Regions from separate parts of the Brevibacterium sp. CT2-23B genome, predicted to be linked through region 1. Evidence: predicted binding sites of a transcription regulator. Region 1 holds the regulator's gene; the other holds the start of a gene.
The links. Region 1 encodes HrcA, which represses chaperone genes, less so after heat shock. Its sites were predicted from a motif close to TTNGCACTCGNNNNNNNCGAGTGCNAA; they were not measured.
Positions count from the first base shown of each region.

Region 2: a site for HrcA is predicted at 3,713-3,739, ahead of groL (chaperonin GroEL). Genes of this name have one in related genera too.

Region 1 covers NZ_JABBYK010000001.1:863,312-871,386, forward strand. Annotated here, with positions in the region: gene HIM68_RS04045 (16S rRNA (uracil(1498)-N(3))-methyltransferase) at 1-605, opposite strand, end outside; gene dnaJ (molecular chaperone DnaJ) at 602-1,717, opposite strand; gene hrcA (heat-inducible transcriptional repressor HrcA) at 1,840-2,880, opposite strand; gene HIM68_RS04060 (DUF3097 family protein) at 3,041-3,904, shown strand; gene HIM68_RS04065 (DUF4870 domain-containing protein) at 4,056-4,730, shown strand; gene HIM68_RS04070 (DUF4870 domain-containing protein) at 4,816-5,673, shown strand; gene hemW (radical SAM family heme chaperone HemW) at 5,761-6,990, opposite strand; gene lepA (translation elongation factor 4) at 6,991-8,075, opposite strand, start outside.
Region 2 covers NZ_JABBYK010000003.1:14,658-22,732, forward strand. Annotated here, with positions in the region: gene HIM68_RS08680 (sulfite exporter TauE/SafE family protein) at 1-369, opposite strand, end outside; gene HIM68_RS08685 (DUF1707 domain-containing protein) at 446-1,213, shown strand; gene HIM68_RS08690 (DUF4440 domain-containing protein) at 1,327-1,710, opposite strand; gene groL (chaperonin GroEL) at 1,913-3,556, opposite strand; gene HIM68_RS08700 (cold-shock protein) at 4,110-4,313, opposite strand; gene HIM68_RS08705 (LytR C-terminal domain-containing protein) at 4,763-5,326, opposite strand; gene HIM68_RS08710 (DUF3263 domain-containing protein) at 5,329-5,595, opposite strand; gene HIM68_RS08715 (aldehyde dehydrogenase family protein) at 5,927-7,393, opposite strand; gene HIM68_RS08720 (uracil-DNA glycosylase) at 7,825-8,075, shown strand, end outside.

The DNA of each region.
Region 1 (8,075 bases):
AAGACGATGCGCTCCGGCAGCTGTGCCGAGTCGTTCGCGATCAGGTCGTTCAGCGCTTCGGAGAGCCTGCGCTGAGCGGTCTCGTGGAGGACGAAGACCGCATCGGCGTCGTTGAGGGTCTTGGCCAGGGCGGCACCGCGGACGAGGTCGTGGAGGATGGGAAATCGTGCTCGTCTGGCCTGCAGGGAGGCCGCTCCGAGGAGGTTCTCCCATTTCGCGGCCATCTTCTCCCGCTTCTTGGCCGGCCAGTCGGCGATCGAGCGTTCAGCGGCCCAGGGAATGACGTCGTCGACGCCGATCTCCGTGGCTGTTTCGATGGCCTGCAGGTCCCGGTCGCCCTTGGCCAGGGCTTGGACGAGGACGAGGCGCGGGCCCGTGCGCTCCTCGACCGTCACCTCGGTGACATCGATCGTCAGCTCATTCGCCGAGGCGGCCGTGACGGTTCCGCGCGCACGTGTGCCTTCCCCGTCGACGATGTCGATTTCCTCGCCGGGACCGATCCGACGCACCCGCACCGCATGCCCGGCCACGTCCTCACCGAGGGTGAGGGCGGACCCGACGACCGCCTCGGCGGCGGTGGCGGAACGGAAGACGGGAAGACTCACCGACCGGCGAACCTCTCACGCATGCGGGAGAACATTCCGCGGTTCTCGGTCGAGATCTGGGCGCGCGGAGTCTCTTCGCCGCGCAGTTCGGCGAGTTTCTCGAGCAGTTCGCGCTGTTCGTCGTCGAGTTTGTCTGGGGTGAGGACGTCGACGGTGATGAGCAGGTCGCCGCGGGTCTCCGAACGCAGGCGGGCGGCTCCGAGCCCGGGAAGTTTGACGATGGTGCCGGACTGGGTGCCGGCGGCGATGGTGAGGTCCTGAGTGCCGTCGAAGGTCTCGAACGGGATGGTCGCACCCAGGGTCGCTGCGGTCATCGGCACGGAGACGGCGGCCCGGAGGTTGTCGCCGTCGCGCTGGAAGACCTCGTGGCGGGTGACCATGACCTCGACGAACAGGTCACCGGCGGGTCCGCCTCCGGGGCCGACTTCACCCTGGCTGCTCAGCTGGATGCGGGTGCCGTCGGAGACCCCGGCGGGGATCCGGATCTTCATGGTCCGCTGTTTGCGCACTCGTCCGTCGCCCTGGCAGTTGAGGCAGGGGTTCGGGATGACGGTGCCGAAGCCGTGGCAGGAGTTGCAGGTCTGGTTCGTGACCATCTGCCCCAGCAGGGTCCGGGTCATGCGCTGGACGCTGCCGGCTCCGTGGCACAGCGAGCAGGTCTCGATCTTCGTGCCTTCCTGCGTGCCGGCGCCCGAACAGGTGTCGCAGACGACTGCAGTGGTGACATCGAGGTCGACGGTGCCGCCGAAAGCCGCGGTCTTCAGGTCGATATTGACGCCGACGAGGGCATCCTTGCCGCGCTGGGTGCGTGGGATCGGACCCCCGGCCTGACCGCCGCCGCCGCCGAAGAAGGTCTCGAAGATGTCGCCGAATCCGCCGAAGCCGCCGCCGGCTGGGAAGCCCTGGCCGTTCTCGCCGCCGCCCATATCGTAGTTGCGGCGCTTCTCCGGGTCGGAGAGCACATCGTAGGCCAGTGAGATGGCTTTGAATTCGTCTTCGTGACCGGGATTGACGTCCGGGTGGTACTTGCGTGCCAGCTTCCGGTACGACGACTTGATCTCAGCCGCGGAAGCGTCTTTGGACACTCCGAGTGTTTCATAGTGATCGGCCACAGAAACTTCTCTCTCCCTGACGTAGTGGTCTTCTCTGTTCGTGGTGGTGGCTGCGCTGCTGCGCGGTGCTCACCGGTTCTGCGCTGCCCGTCTGCGGGTGCCCCTGGTCGATGTCAAGAGACCTACCCTCGATCGAGGATCGAGGACACGTATTTGGCGACGGCACGGACTGCCGAGATCGTCGTCGGATAGTCCATTCGGGTCGGGCCGAGCACTGCCAGTCTGGCCGAGGAACCCGCGTCATGACCATATTCGGCGGCGACGACGGAAGTCGAGCTGAATGATTCGTGAGTATTCTCACGCCCGATGCGCACGCTGATCTCCTCGTGGTCTTCTGCCATCGAGGTGAGCAGCCTGAGCAGGACGACCTGTTCTTCGAAGGCTTCGAGGATCGGGGCCATCTTCTCTCCGAATTCGCTTCCGGAGCGGGCGAGGTTCGCGGTGCCGGCCATGATGATGCGCTCTTCACGCGTCGCGGCCACGAGGTCGACGACGGCGGCTCTGACCTGTTTGAGCCCGGAGTCGTCACGGGCGGTCGGCTCACTCGATTCGGTGGCGGTCGCCTCGGCGGCGGGGGCCGATCCGAAGACCTGCGCGAGTGTGCGTCCGGCGAATTCGGCGTTGATCTGATCGCGCAGTCCGCGGACGGCGTCTTCGTCGAGCGGGCTCGGGGTGATCACGGTCTTCTGCTCGACCTGGCCGGCATCGGTGATGAGGACGACGAGGATCCGGCCGGGTCCGAGACCGACGATCTCGATGTGCTTGATGCGCGCCCGCGACACCGTCGGGTATTGGATGAGCGCGACCTGTCGGGTGAGGCCGGAGAGGACGCGGACGGTGCGGTCGAGCATCTCGTCGAGATCGACGTCGCCGTCGATGAGCTGGAAGATCGCGCGCCGCTCGGCGGTGGTCAGCGGTTTGAACTCGTCGATCCGGTCGACGAACATCCGGTAGCCGAGGTCGGTGGGGATCCGCCCGGCAGAGGTGTGGGGCTGGGCGATATAGCCCTCTTGTTCGAGCGCGGCCATATCGTTGCGGATCGTGGCGGGAGAGACGCCGAGGGTGTGGCGCTGCACGATCGCCTTCGAACCCACGGGTTCGTTGGTGGCGACGAAGTCCTCGACGATGGCGCGCAGCACCTGTGCACGTCTGCTGTCGTTCATCGCGGATCTCCTCTCCGTCTCGCCGATCCATCGCGGTCCCGTGCCTGCGCTTGGCACTCTGTGAGTCTGAGTGCCAATTCTACGCCTCTCGTTCCCGGAATTCATTTCTGGGGTGGCCTGCGGGTCTGCACGCCTGCGGGTCCGTCCTTGATTATGGTGGATGCCCGTGAATGCTTTTGATCGATATGGCCCCGATGTGCTCTCCGGCTCCTCCCCGTCGTCGCACCGCCCGAAGAAGTCCCGTCAGGTCGAGCTCGGCCTGGGCATGGTTCTCGAGGATGCGATGAGCGGCTATGTCGGCGCTGTCGTCGGCGCGGAGAAGACCACGGCCGGTGTCGTCGTCAAGCTCGAAGATCGCGTCGGCAAGGTACGTGCCTTTCCCCTGGGGCCGGGCTTCCTCCTCGAGGGCCAGCCCGTCGATGTGCAGCTGCCGAAGAAGAAGGCGCAGCAGCCCGGACGGACGGCCTCGGGGTCTCGCGCCGTGGTCGGAGCGAAGGCTCGGGTGGCTCGTAGGTCGCGAATCTGGGTCGAGGGCAAGCACGACGCCGAACTCGTCGAGAAGATCTGGGGCGATGATCTGCGCATCGAAGGCGTCGTCGTCGAACCCCTGGGCGGTCTCGATGATGTCGCCGACAAGCTCGAGGCCTTCGGTCCGGATCGGGACCATCGAGTCGGTGTCCTCGCCGACCATCTGGTGAGCGGGACGAAGGAATCGAAGATCGCCGAGGCGGTCCGTGCCGATCCGCGCTACCGCGATGTCGTCCACATCATCGGTCACCCGTATGTCGATATCTGGCAGGCGGTGAAGCCCCATGTCGTCGGCATCCGCGAGTGGCCGGTCGTCCCCCGCGGTGAGGATTGGAAGACGGGAATACTGCGTCGCATCGGATGGCCGCACGCCGACCATCGGGACGTTGCCCGCGGGTGGGTGCGCATCCTCGGGAAGGTGAGCACCATTGCTGATGTCGAACCGACGCTGTCCGGTCGGGTCGAGGAGCTCATCGACTTCGTCACCGTCGGCTGAGAGTCGGCGGTGGTGCGGCGCGGTGGAGCGTCATGGTCACGCGGAGCTGTCGGCGTGTGCCGAATCTGTCACAGGAGTGAGGCTTTCCCGACATCCTCGGGACACCTGGCTCGGCTAGGGTGAATGGCAAGCACTCTTCGAAAGGATCCCCATGTCGTACCACCCCGAGCAGCCGGGCAGCCGACCGATGCCGCCGAACTACTCCCAGGCCTCCGGTTCGCAGCAGCCCTACGCGCCGCAGGGCCAGCAGTATTCGCAGCCGCAGACGCACAGCGGTCAGCCGGGCTACGGTGGGCAGTCGGGGTATGGTTCGCAGCAGGCGTACGGCGCTCAGCCGAGCTACGGGGGCCAGCCGGGATACGGCGCACAGCCGGGCTACGGTATGCCGCAGATGCACAACCCGGCGATGTTCGACTCCCGCTCCCTGCCTGAGCAAGCCTACGGACCCGGCTCCGAGCAGTTCTGGATGGCCCACGAACCCGACCGGACCACGGCATTGTGGACCCACCTCGGCTCGCTCATCTTCGGCTTCATGCCGCTCATCATGTTCCTTGTGAAGAAGGACGAATCCCCGTTCGTCCGCGAGCACTCACGCCAGGGGCTCAACGCGATGATCACGAACACGATCGTCACCTTCGGTGCACTCTTCGTCTTCGGCTTCGTCGGTTTCATCCTGGCACTGGTGACCTTCGGGATCGGCATCATCGTCATGTATGCGGCGCTCATCGTCCCGCTCGTCTACTGCGTCTTCTACATCATCGCGGCCGTCGCAGCGAACAAGGGTGAGGGGTATAAGTTCCCGCTCACCATCAATTTCGTGAAGTGACCATTCCCGCTCACCCCGGATTCTCTGGGGCTGCCCGGACTCTCTGGGTTAGTGTGGAGTGATCGCACACTCTGAAGGGACTCTCATGTCGGACAACCCGCAGCAGCCGAACAACGAACAGTCACAGCCGATGCCTCCGAACTACTCCCCGCAGTCGGGCTCGCAGCAGCCGTACACCCAGCAGCCACAGCAGGGTTCGCAGCCACAGCAGAGTGGTCAGGCCCAGCAGGATCGTCAGGCCCAGTACGGCTCGCAGCCGCAGACCCCTCAGCAGGGATCGCAGTCGGGCTATGGCTCGCAGCCGCAAGCCGGGTACGGCTCCCAGCAGCAGAATCCGGCCTACGGCTCCCAGCAGCAGAATCCTCAGCAGTCGTATGGTTCGCAGCCGGGCTACGGTTCACATCAGGCGGACGGCGCCCAGCAGCCGTACGGTTCTCAGCAGCCCTACAGCGCTCCGCAGGGACACTCTCAGCCCGGTTACGGATTCCAGGGAGCATCCTCGGCGCAGTCGGCTGCCGCCGGAGTGCCCATGGGGGCCGAACTGCCGGATGCGGCCTACGGCCCGACTTCGCTCGGCTTCTGGAATGCAGATCAGAGTGAACGGACGACCGCACTGTGGTCGCACCTCGCTCACGCCGCCACCTACGTCGTCGGTGTCGGCTGGATCGTCACGCTCATCCTCTTCATCATCAACAAGGACAAGTCGCCGTTCCTCCGCCATCATGGCGCACAGTCGCTGAATCTGCTGATCGTCGGCGTCATCGCAGCGTTCGGCATCGGACTGATCGGCGGAATCCTCACGATCGTCGGCATCGGCTTCCTCATCCTCCTGCTCCTGCCGGTGCTCTCGATCTACATGATCGTCATCGAGATCATCGCCGGCATGGCAGCCAACCGCGGTGAGGGCTACCGCATTCCGATGACGCCGAACTGGATCAAGTGATCTGACGCGCAGTGACAGCCTCACCCCGCCAGATTAGCTGAGCATCTCGCCCTGCCGCTCGTTCCCGAGTGGCGGGGCGAGACACTTTCACACGTATTCGGTGAGGATGCGCACCATATAGTCGGCTATGAGACGTCCCTGCAGAGTCGGTTGGAACCAGCCGGCCGCGGCACCATCGGCGTCGAGCAGACCCTGTTTGACGAAGGTTCTGATCGCCTGCTCGCTGCCCGGGGCCAGAGAATCCAGACGCAGCTCGCGGTCGATCCTGGCCGCCAGCATGATCCGTTCGATCTCCCGGGTCTGATCGTCGAGGACCTCACGACCGATCGACGGAGACTCCCCCGCCAACAGCCGATCGGCCCAGGCACGGGGGTGCTTGGCATTCCAGAACCGCACACCTCCGACGTGTGAGTGGGCCCCGGGCCCGAATCCCCACCAGTCCGCATTGCGCCAATAGGCCATATTGTGCTCACAGCGGGTTTCAGGTCCGGTCGACCAATTGCTCACTTCGTACCAGTGCAGACCAGCAGCGGAGATCGCTGCGTCGGCGATCTCGTACTTGTCGGCCAGGTCATCCTCATCAGGCATCGGCAGTTCGCCACGGCGAACCATCGCGCCCATCTTCGTTCCCGGTTCGACGATGAGGGAATATGCCGAGATGTGATCGACCTCGTTGGACAGGGCCACGTCGAGAGAGCGCCGCCAATCGTCGATCGACTCCCCCGGGGTGCCGTAGATGAGGTCGAGGCTGAGCTCGAGGTCGGCGTCCTTGACCCAGCGCGCCACCTCGGGGATCTTCTCCGGATCGTGGGTGCGGTCCAAGGTCGCAAGCACGTGCGGCACGGCCGACTGCATACCCATGGAGATCCGGTTGAAACCGGCTCCGGCAAGGGTCGCGATGTAGGCGGGGGCCAAGGTGTCGGGGTTGGCTTCGGTGGTGATTTCGACATTCTCGGCCAGGCGGAAGCGGGCGCGGACATCGTCCATCACCCCGGCGAGCACATCCGCTGCGAGCAAGGTCGGGGTGCCCCCGCCGAAGAAGATCGTCGAGACCTCACGGTCGCCGGCCCCCGCCTCGGCGAGGGTGGCCACGGACAGATCGAGCTCACGGGCGAGATTACTGCGGTAGTCCTCGCGGGACGCGCCCGGGCCGAGATCGTCGGCGGTATAGGTGTTGAAGTCACAGTAGCCGCAGCGGACCCGGCAGTACGGGACGTGGATGTAGAGGCTCAGCCCCCGCTCCGCGGCCCCGATCCCCACCGATGTCGGCAGCGAACCGTCGCTCGGAGGGACCTCACCGGTCGGTTGTGCGGGCACTTACTTCTTGCTGTCCTTCGTCTCCGGCTCGTCGGAGGACAGGGCCGCGATGAACGCTTCCTGCGGAACCTCGACGGTGCCGACCATCTTCATCCGCTTCTTGCCTTCCTTCTGCTTCTCGAGCAGTTTGCGCTTACGGCTGATGTCGCCGCCGTAGCACTTCGAAAGGACGTCCTTGCGGATGGCGCGGATGGTCTCGCGGGCGATGATGCGTGAGCCGATGGCCGCCTGGATGGGCACCTCGAACTGCTGACGCGGGATGAGCTTGCGCAGCTTTCCGGCCATCGCCACACCGTAGGAGTAGGCGTTGTCGCGGTGGACGATCGCAGAGAACGCATCGACCTGGTCGCCGTGCAGCAGGATGTCGACCTTGACGAGGTCGGAGGCGTCCTGGCCGTCATCGGAGTAGTCGAGGGAGGCGTAGCCCTTCGTCCGGGACTTCAGCTGATCGAAGAAGTCGAACACGATCTCCGCCAGCGGCAGGCGATAGCGGATCTCCACACGGTCCGAGGACAGGTAATCCATGCCCTGGAGTTTGCCGCGGCGATCCTGGCACAGTTCCATGACCGCCCCGATGTAGTCGCTGGGGGTGAGGATCGTGGCCTGCACCATCGGCTCCCGGACTTCCTTGATCTTGCCCGTCGGGTACTCGCTCGGGTTCGTCACCACGGTCTCCGAACCGTCCTCCATGGTCACGTCGTAGATCACGGACGGGGCGGTGGAGATGAGGTCGAGATCGAACTCCCGTTCCAGGCGGTCGCGCAGGACTTCGAGGTGGAGGAGACCGAGGAATCCGCAGCGGAAGCCGAAGCCCAGCGCCGTCGAGGTCTCGGGTTCGTAGGCGAGAGAGGCGTCGTTGAGTTTGAGTTTGTCCAGCGCGTCGCGCAGCACCGGGTAGTCGGACCCGTCGATCGGGAAGAGTCCGGAGAACACCATCGGTTTGGGCTCCCGGTAACCGCCGAGGGCCTCTGTCGCGGGCCCCGCAGCGGCGGTGACGGTGTCGCCGACCTTCGACAGACGCACATCCTTGACACCGGTGATGAGGTAGCCGACCTCACCGACGCCCAGTCCCTTCGTCGCCTTGG
Region 2 (8,075 bases), on a different contig from region 1:
GGGGATCGTCCGCCCCAGCTTCCCCAAGGTCAGTGAACTGATGAGGGAGACGATGATGAGTGCGCCGATGAGGATCTGCAGCGGCGGGGTCGGCATCGATGACGACAGGAGTGCGCCGGGGATGGTACCGATCACCGCGCCCAAGGAAAGATGCCGGAAAGGCGGCCATTCCACCTCTGCGAAGGTACGGACGAAGACGGAGAATGAGGCGACGATTCCGCAGATGTTGACGAGGATGACGCCGCTGAACGGATCGAGGAGGAGGACGAGGAAGGGACCGCTGACCAGGCCGAATCCCATCCCGGTGACGCGTTGGGACAATGCGCCGAGGAACACGGCGAAGAGGATGAGCACGACAACGGGTTCCACTCGGTCGAGTTTAGTCCAGCCCGATTCCCGGCTGATCCTCAGTCTCACCGCTGATCGCGGGGTTAGAGTATTCACCATGAATGCCAGTCCCCTCTGGTCGCGGTTCAGCGCAGATCCCCGCTCGTATGGGCGGGTCCGGGCCTCTGATGCCGACCGCGCGGTCGTCAGTGATGTCCTCTCGGAGGGTTATGCTCTCGGTCAGCTCGACGTTGTGGAGTTCGATGAACGCACCGAGGCGGCTGCGAAGATCAAGACGCTCGGTGAAGTCCCAGCGCTGATCGAGGACCTCGTCCTCGCCGATCCGGCCGAGGTCGAGCCTGGCAAGCTCGATGATGCGGGCCGTGCGCAGGCACTGGCTCGCCTCGAGGCAGAGCGGGTGCCGATCACGCCGGAGCAGATCGATGCAGCGGCGCAGAAGTACTACCGAGATCGGGTGCGTCGTGCACTGCTCGGTGCTTTCGCAGGGCCGGTCGGGATCGTGCTGGCGATCTGGGCGATCTCGTCGATCGCTTCTGGAGGGTTCATCTTCTTCTGGCCGATCTTCGTCATCATTCCCACGCTGCTCGGCGGACTGGGACACATCGCGCGCAAGGATGAGATCATCCGCAACCGGAAGAAGGAGCTCACCCGCAGAGCCCGGGCCCAGCTCGGTGATGCTGAGGCCAAACGACAGCTCGAGGAGGGTGAGCCTCCCGAGCGGGATTTTGAAGCGGACTTCGGTACGGGCCTGCAGCCGCCGCATCCGTCTCATCCGCCGTACTCTCCCGGACAGATCTCACGACGGGAAGAGCGGGACCGGCGCCGGTCGCATCGCCGCCATAACCGCGACAATCCCTGGGACTGAGGTTACGTTCCGGGTCTGGCAGGGTCTGGGCCTCTTCGGGCCCGGAAACTCCGTTTCCTACTCAGACCGGGCACGTCCGGAACCGTCTCAGGCAGGGAACGTCCGGAACTGTCTCAGACTTGGAAGATCCGGATCTGTCCGAACTCCTGTGCTTTGTGCGTGGTGAACCACATCGTGTGCGAGAAGTGCCGCAGGTCGTCGCCGTCGGCCTCGGCCTGCCAGTATCCCCACGCGGCCGCGGCTTTGCCGTGGGTGATCGCTGCTTCGAGGTGGCCGACCTCGTGAGAATGGCCGGACAACTTCAACAGCGCTTCGACGACGGCTTCTCGGCCCGTGTGGGTTTCGACGTCGGAAGGGTGAACGACCTGGAGCACGCAATCGTCGGCGATCACCTCGTTGAGTGCTTCTCTGTCGCCGTTGAAGAGATTCTCCTCGAACGTTGCAACGAAGACGTTCTTCGGACTGTTTCCGCGGGCGTCGGTTCCGGTGAAGGTCATGGACCCAGCCTATGCGGGCCCGAGCGGTGTCACAACGGGTCGGCGGGCCGCCTCGGCGATGATGGTCGCCGACGCACGACGAGCGGACACTTCCGCGTGAACGATCTGACCGTCGGGCCGGGACCCGAGAGTCCGAGCACGAAATCGGCCGTGCCGGCACCCTTGCGGGCACCGGCACGGCCGATCGAACAAGCGGTGGCTATCAGAAGCCCATGCCGCCCATTCCACCCATTCCGTCCATACCGGCAGCTGCGTCTGCACCTGCGGCGGCCTTTTCGGGCTTGTCGGCGACGACCGACTCGGTGGTGAGGAACAGACCGGCGATCGAGGCGGCGTTCTGCAGGGCAGAGCGGGTCACCTTGACCGGGTCGTTGATGCCGGCGGCCAGCAGGTCCTCGTACTCACCGGTGGCGGCGTTGAGACCGAATCCGGCTTCGAGGTTGGCGACCTTGTCGGCAACCACACCGGCTTCGAGGCCGGCGTTCGTGGCGATCTGCTTCAGCGGGGCTTCGATGGCAACCTTGACGATGTTGGCACCGGTGGCCTCGTCTCCCTCGAGTGCGAGGTCGGCGAATGCGGCCTTGCCAGCCTGGATGAGCGAGACGCCGCCACCGGCGACGATTCCCTCTTCCACAGCAGCCTTGGCATTGCGCACGGCATCTTCGATGCGGTGCTTGGTTTCCTTGAGCTCAACCTCGGTGGCGGCTCCGGCCTTGATGACTGCAACACCGCCGGCCAGCTTGGCCAGACGCTCCTGCAGCTTCTCACGGTCGTAGTCGGAGTCCGAGTTCTCGATCTCGGCGCGGATCTGAGCGACCCGTCCGGCGATCTCCTCGGCGTCTCCGGCGCCCTCGACGATGGTGGTCTCGTCCTTGGTGATGACGACCTTGCGGGCGGTGCCCAGCAGATCGGTGGTCACGCTGTCGAGCTTGAGCCCGACTTCCTCGGACACGACCTGGCCACCGGTGAGGATGGCGATGTCGGCGAGCTGAGCCTTGCGACGGTCACCGAAGCCCGGAGCCTTGACGGCCACGGACTTGAAGGTGCCCTTGAGCTTGTTCAGCACCAGGACGGCCAGGGCCTCGCCCTCGACGTCTTCGGCGATGATGAACAGCGGCTTGTTGGACTGCTGGACCTTCTCGAGGACGGGCAACAGGTCCTTCACGTTCGAGATCTTGGAGTTGACGATGAGGATGTAGGGATCCTCAAGGACAGCTTCCTGGCGATCGGTGTCGGTGACGAAGTAACCGGAGATGTAGCCCTTGTCGAAGCGCATACCCTCGGTCAGTTCGAGCTCGAGTCCGAAGGTGTTGGACTCCTCGACGGTGACGACGCCTTCCTTGCCGACCTTGTCGATGGCCTCGGCGATCAGTTCACCGATTGCGGGATCTCCGGCGGAGATGCCAGCGGTAGCGGCGATCTGTTCCTTGGTCTCGATGTCGATGGCGTTGTTCAGCAGGACGTTCGTGACGGCCTCAACGGCCTTCTCGATACCGCGCTTGAGGCTGAGCGGATCAGCACCGGCTGCCACGTTGCGCAGACCTTCGCGGACGAGAGCCTGTGCGAGCACGGTAGCGGTGGTGGTTCCGTCGCCTGCGACGTCATCAGTCTTCTTGGCGACTTCCTTGACGAGCTCGGCGCCGATCTTCTCGTAGGGGTCCTCGAGTTCGATCTCCTTGGCAATGGAGACGCCATCGTTGGTGATGGTAGGTGCGCCCCACTGCTTTTCGAGCACGACATTGCGACCGCGGGGTCCAAGGGTCACCTTGACCGCGTCCGCAAGCTGGTTGAGGCCAGCTTCGAGTCCTCGACGAGCTTCTTCGTCGAATGCAATCATCTTTGCCATAGTGGCTTAGATCCTCCCTGATGGAGTGGAGTGGGAATCCAGAGCAGTCGTCAACGCCCGCGACGGCAGAGAGTGTGTCCGCATGTTCCATTCCACATATGGACCACGCTCTCGAGACGACTGGTGGGAACCCATCGGTTTTCACCAGTACTAGATTTAGCACTCTCCCCATGCGAGTGCAAATGTTTGTCGCCCGCCAAGATGGGCGAGGGCAGTTCAGATCCGCGAGTTGTCGGCGCGCGATGGAGGCGCAGCGGGCAGTTCGGCCCAGCGCGAAACGCTTGGCGCAGGCCCGATTGCCCACGATTTCGAACAGCCCAGTTTAGGGCGAGTAGCCCTGTTTTCAACATGGGCTGCTCAACTCACACTGGGCTGAATCGAAGTCCAAGCGCACGGGTGCACCCGACGCGGCCCCCGCGCCCCGCGGGCACTGAAAAGCGCCGAGCAGTTGCCTGCTCGGCGCTTCCCCCGTGCGATTGGTGCCGGTCGGCCCGAAGGCCGTTCCGACTCCCCGCCGCAGCGGATCAGAAAACTGTGCTGACAGCAGCCAGTCTCAGAGGAGGGTGACGGACTCCGCCTGAGGACCCTTTTGTCCTTCTCCAACTTCGAACTGAACCTGCTGGCCCTCTTCGAGAGAGCGGTAGCCGTCCATCTGGATTGCGCTCCAGTGAACGAACACGTCCTGGTTGTCGCCTTCAAGGGTGATGAATCCATAGCCCTTTTCAGCGTTGAACCACTTGACGGTACCTTGTGCCATTACTTCTCCATACAGTGCAGTGCCATTGAAATCCCGCATCGCAGCCGCGATCAGATGACCCCACCCGAGATACGGAAGCTAGTAAAACTCAACTGACCCCGCGACTTCTCTCATTGACCTCTAGAGAATAATCTCGGTGAAGCACGAATAGAACACAAGGTGCTGTGCTTGCCTAGCTGTTGCAACTCTACCGCAGGCGCGCATCCCACCTAGAGCGGTTCAACACTGTTATAGATTCGTTACCTAAGGGTTTCTGCCCTGTTCACAGCGGGGATCGCGGCAAATGAAATCAGACCATTCGGTCAGGAATTCGCCGAGGCGGCCCACCGTCCCATGACCCGACCGCAACCAAGGAGCCCCGCCGTCTCATGCCCTCATCGCCGAGGCGGCCGAGGCCGAACCGATCCCGCCGACTCAGTCGCGCTGCCGCGCCGCCGAATCGCTTCGGATCACTCCGAGTCCCCGCCTCCACTGGGTTCGGGTCCGCGATCGGCGATGTCCGAACAGATGACGACCGTGATGTCGGCTTCGAAGTCGGACGAGGCCTCCGTGGCGGAGACTCCCAGCGACTTGGCGACGAGCTTGGCCTGGGACGCGTTCTCCTCGCCGTTGTAGTACACGGTCGAATCAGAGAGATTCGTCGAGTAGTTGCCGACCTGCCCGAGCTTCCAGCCCTTCTCTTCGACAGCCTCGGAGAACTTCTTCGCTGCACCGGAGACGCCGGAGCCGTTGAGCACGTCGACGGTGATCGAATCGTCCGCGACGCTGACTTCGCTCTCACTCGGTGAGGGTTCGGCCGACGCCGATTCGGAGGCCGGAGGGTCGGCGATCTTCGACTCGGGGTTGCCCATCGAAGAGAAGATGATGTTGATGGCGGCCACGACCAGCAGGACAGCGACCAGGGCGAGGATGATGACCAGCGAGATGGCACCGATGTTCGACGACGCCGCGGACTCCTGTCGATGGGCACCGCTACGCCGGCCGGGCTCGATCTCGTCGAATTCGTCGGTCATGTCTACCTCGAGACGCGGGCTTGGGCGCGTTCGCTCTGCCGCGTGCTGCGGATTCGGCGAAGGCGCTTGACCAGCATGGGGTCGCTGGCCAGAGCTGCAGGGTTGTCGAGAAGCGAGTTGAGGATCTGGAAGTAGCTGGTGGCTGACATGTCGAAGCGCTCACGGATCGCGTGGTCCTTGGCGCCTCCGTATTTCCACCACCGCCGCTCGAACTCCAAAACGGCCACCTCGAGCTCGCTCAGTTCTGAGGTGTCGTCGTTCGGCGGCATAGAGGTTGTGCTCCTTCGAGAGGTGTCTGTGCTTCTATCCTATCGCCGGATCGGCGGTACCGAAATTTCCGGCGCGCCGCCGAGGCTGTGAGGTCGATCCCGACCGGGGCACGGCTCGTGGGACGGCAACTCGCACATGCCCGGCGGCGGCTGCGCGGGCAACTGCATCATCCCGCCGCACGGCACCGGATCGGTGACCGTGTCGACGGGGTGAAGGGAACGACCTGCGCCGAGGCGGGGCCGCCTCGGCGAACCGGGTGACCCGATCACGAGGATCGGATCGACCCCACATTCGACCGCAAGAGCAGGGCCGCCTCGGCGGGGAAAAGGATCAGCGGATGCGGATGTTGACCTGCTTGATCTGGGTGAATCCTTCGAGCATGCCTTCCAGCGATGCCTCTCGCCCGAATCCGGAGGTCTTCATGCCGCCGTAAGACTGGCCGGCCAGCTGGCCGCCGCCCTGGTTGACCTGAACCCAGCCGGATTCGATCCGGTTGGCCATGGTCAGGGCCGCGTCGACGTCCTTGGTGAAGACGAAGGCCGCGAGTCCGAAGTCGGAGTCGTTGGCCATGTCGATGACCTCGTCGATGTCCTTCCACGGGATGACCGAGAGGACGGGGCCGAAGATCTCTTCACGGCTGGTCTGCCAGTCGTTCTTCGCCTTCGAGAAGATCACGGGAGCGTGGTAGAAGCCGGGTTCGCCGACTTCCAGCGAATCGGAGCCGTCGTAGGCGATCTCGACGCCGTCCATCGACTTGCCCATCTCGATGTAGCTGGCGACCTGGTCGTACTGCTTCTCGTTGATGATGCAGCCGATGTCGGTGGACTCATCGCGGGGGTCGCCGACCTTCATCTTCGACACCGCGTCGACGAGCTTGGACAGGAAATCGTCGTAGATGTCCTCGTGGAGGAACAGACGCGACCCCATGGTGCACGACTGGCCCTGGCGGGCGAAGCGGGTCGACAGCAGCACCTGCTCGAGGGTGTCGTCGTCGTTCGAATCCGGGAAGATGATGTTCGGGGACTTGCCGCCGAGTTCCATCGACGAATGCGCGAGACGGCCACCGGCCACCTCGGCGACGTGACGGCCGACGCTCGTCGATCCGGTGAACGAGACCTTGTCGACGTCGGGGTGGACGTTGAGGGCCTCACCGATGACCGAGCCCTTGCCGGTGACGACGTTGAGCACACCGGCGGGCAGGATGTCGGCGATGATCTCGGCCATCTTGAGGATGGTCAGCGGTGCATCCTCGGCGCATTTTAGGACGATCGTGTTGCCGGCGGCGATCGCGGCGGGGGTCTTGAAGGCGGCGATCATCAGCGGCGAGTTCCACGGCAGAATGCCGGCGACGACACCCAGCGGCACACGCTTGGTGTACTGGAGCTGCTTGTCTCCGGCGGGCAGGGTGTTGCCCTTGACCTCACCGGCGACGCCGCCCATGTAGCGGAACAGGTCGGCCAGGGTGATCGTCTCCGGGCGAGCCTGGGTGCGGATCGCGTTGCCGGTGTCGAGAGCAGTCAGCTGGGCGAGTTCCTCCGAGGCGGCTTCGAGCGCATCGGCGCAGGCCAGAAGCTTCTTCTGGCGTTCCTTGAACGGCAGGGCCGCCCACTCGGGGAAGGCCTTCCGTGCGGCCTGGACGGCACGGTCGGCGTCGGCCTCTTTGCCGTTGGGCACCTTGGCGATGACGACGTTGCGGTCGATCGGGGTGATGACATCGGTGGTGTCGCCGTCAGCGGCATCGACCCATTCTCCGCCGATGAGCATCTTCCAGTTCTTGGCCTCTGGGAATTCCGACATTTCGGTCCTTTCGTTCAACGATGAACTCCTTAGGCCGAGCATAACGCGTGGCGCTGAACGGCAATACACCGGTTCGGTAGGCGATCGCGCACACCCGATCTGCGCTCCGTGCACATGCGCGCAGGTCGATTCCCACCCTCGCCGAGACGGTGCCGACGTTATCGTCCGCCTCTCCCGAGGCGGTGCCGGTGTTCGCAAAGCTCGCCCTTCCCGCGTCTGCGCGGTGAATGGAGGATTGTTGGGTCGATCCACGGTGATATCGGTGAGGAAACCACCGTGGATCGACCCAACAATGACGTCCGTGGCGTCTTCCCGCCCCCGCTTCCCTCCGCTGGCGACAGCACCGCCGTTCCTGCTCCGTCCATTCCTTGGCAGCTGACGCCACTGTCCCAGCGCGACCTCGTCCGCCGAGCATCGCTACACTCGTGCCCATGACGTCGACGCCCCCGCTGACAGAGATCATGTCCCCCGATTGGGCGAACGCCCTGACCGGAGTGGAAGAGCGCATCCACTCGATGGGCGACTTCCTCCGCGACGAGATCGCCGCCGGTCGCGCCTACCTGCCCTCCGGGGACTTCGTCTTCCGCGCCTTCGCCGAACCGCTGTCCGAGGTCAAGGTACTCATCGTCGGCCAGGACCCTTATCCGACGCCCGGCCACGCCATCGGCCTGTCATTCGCCGT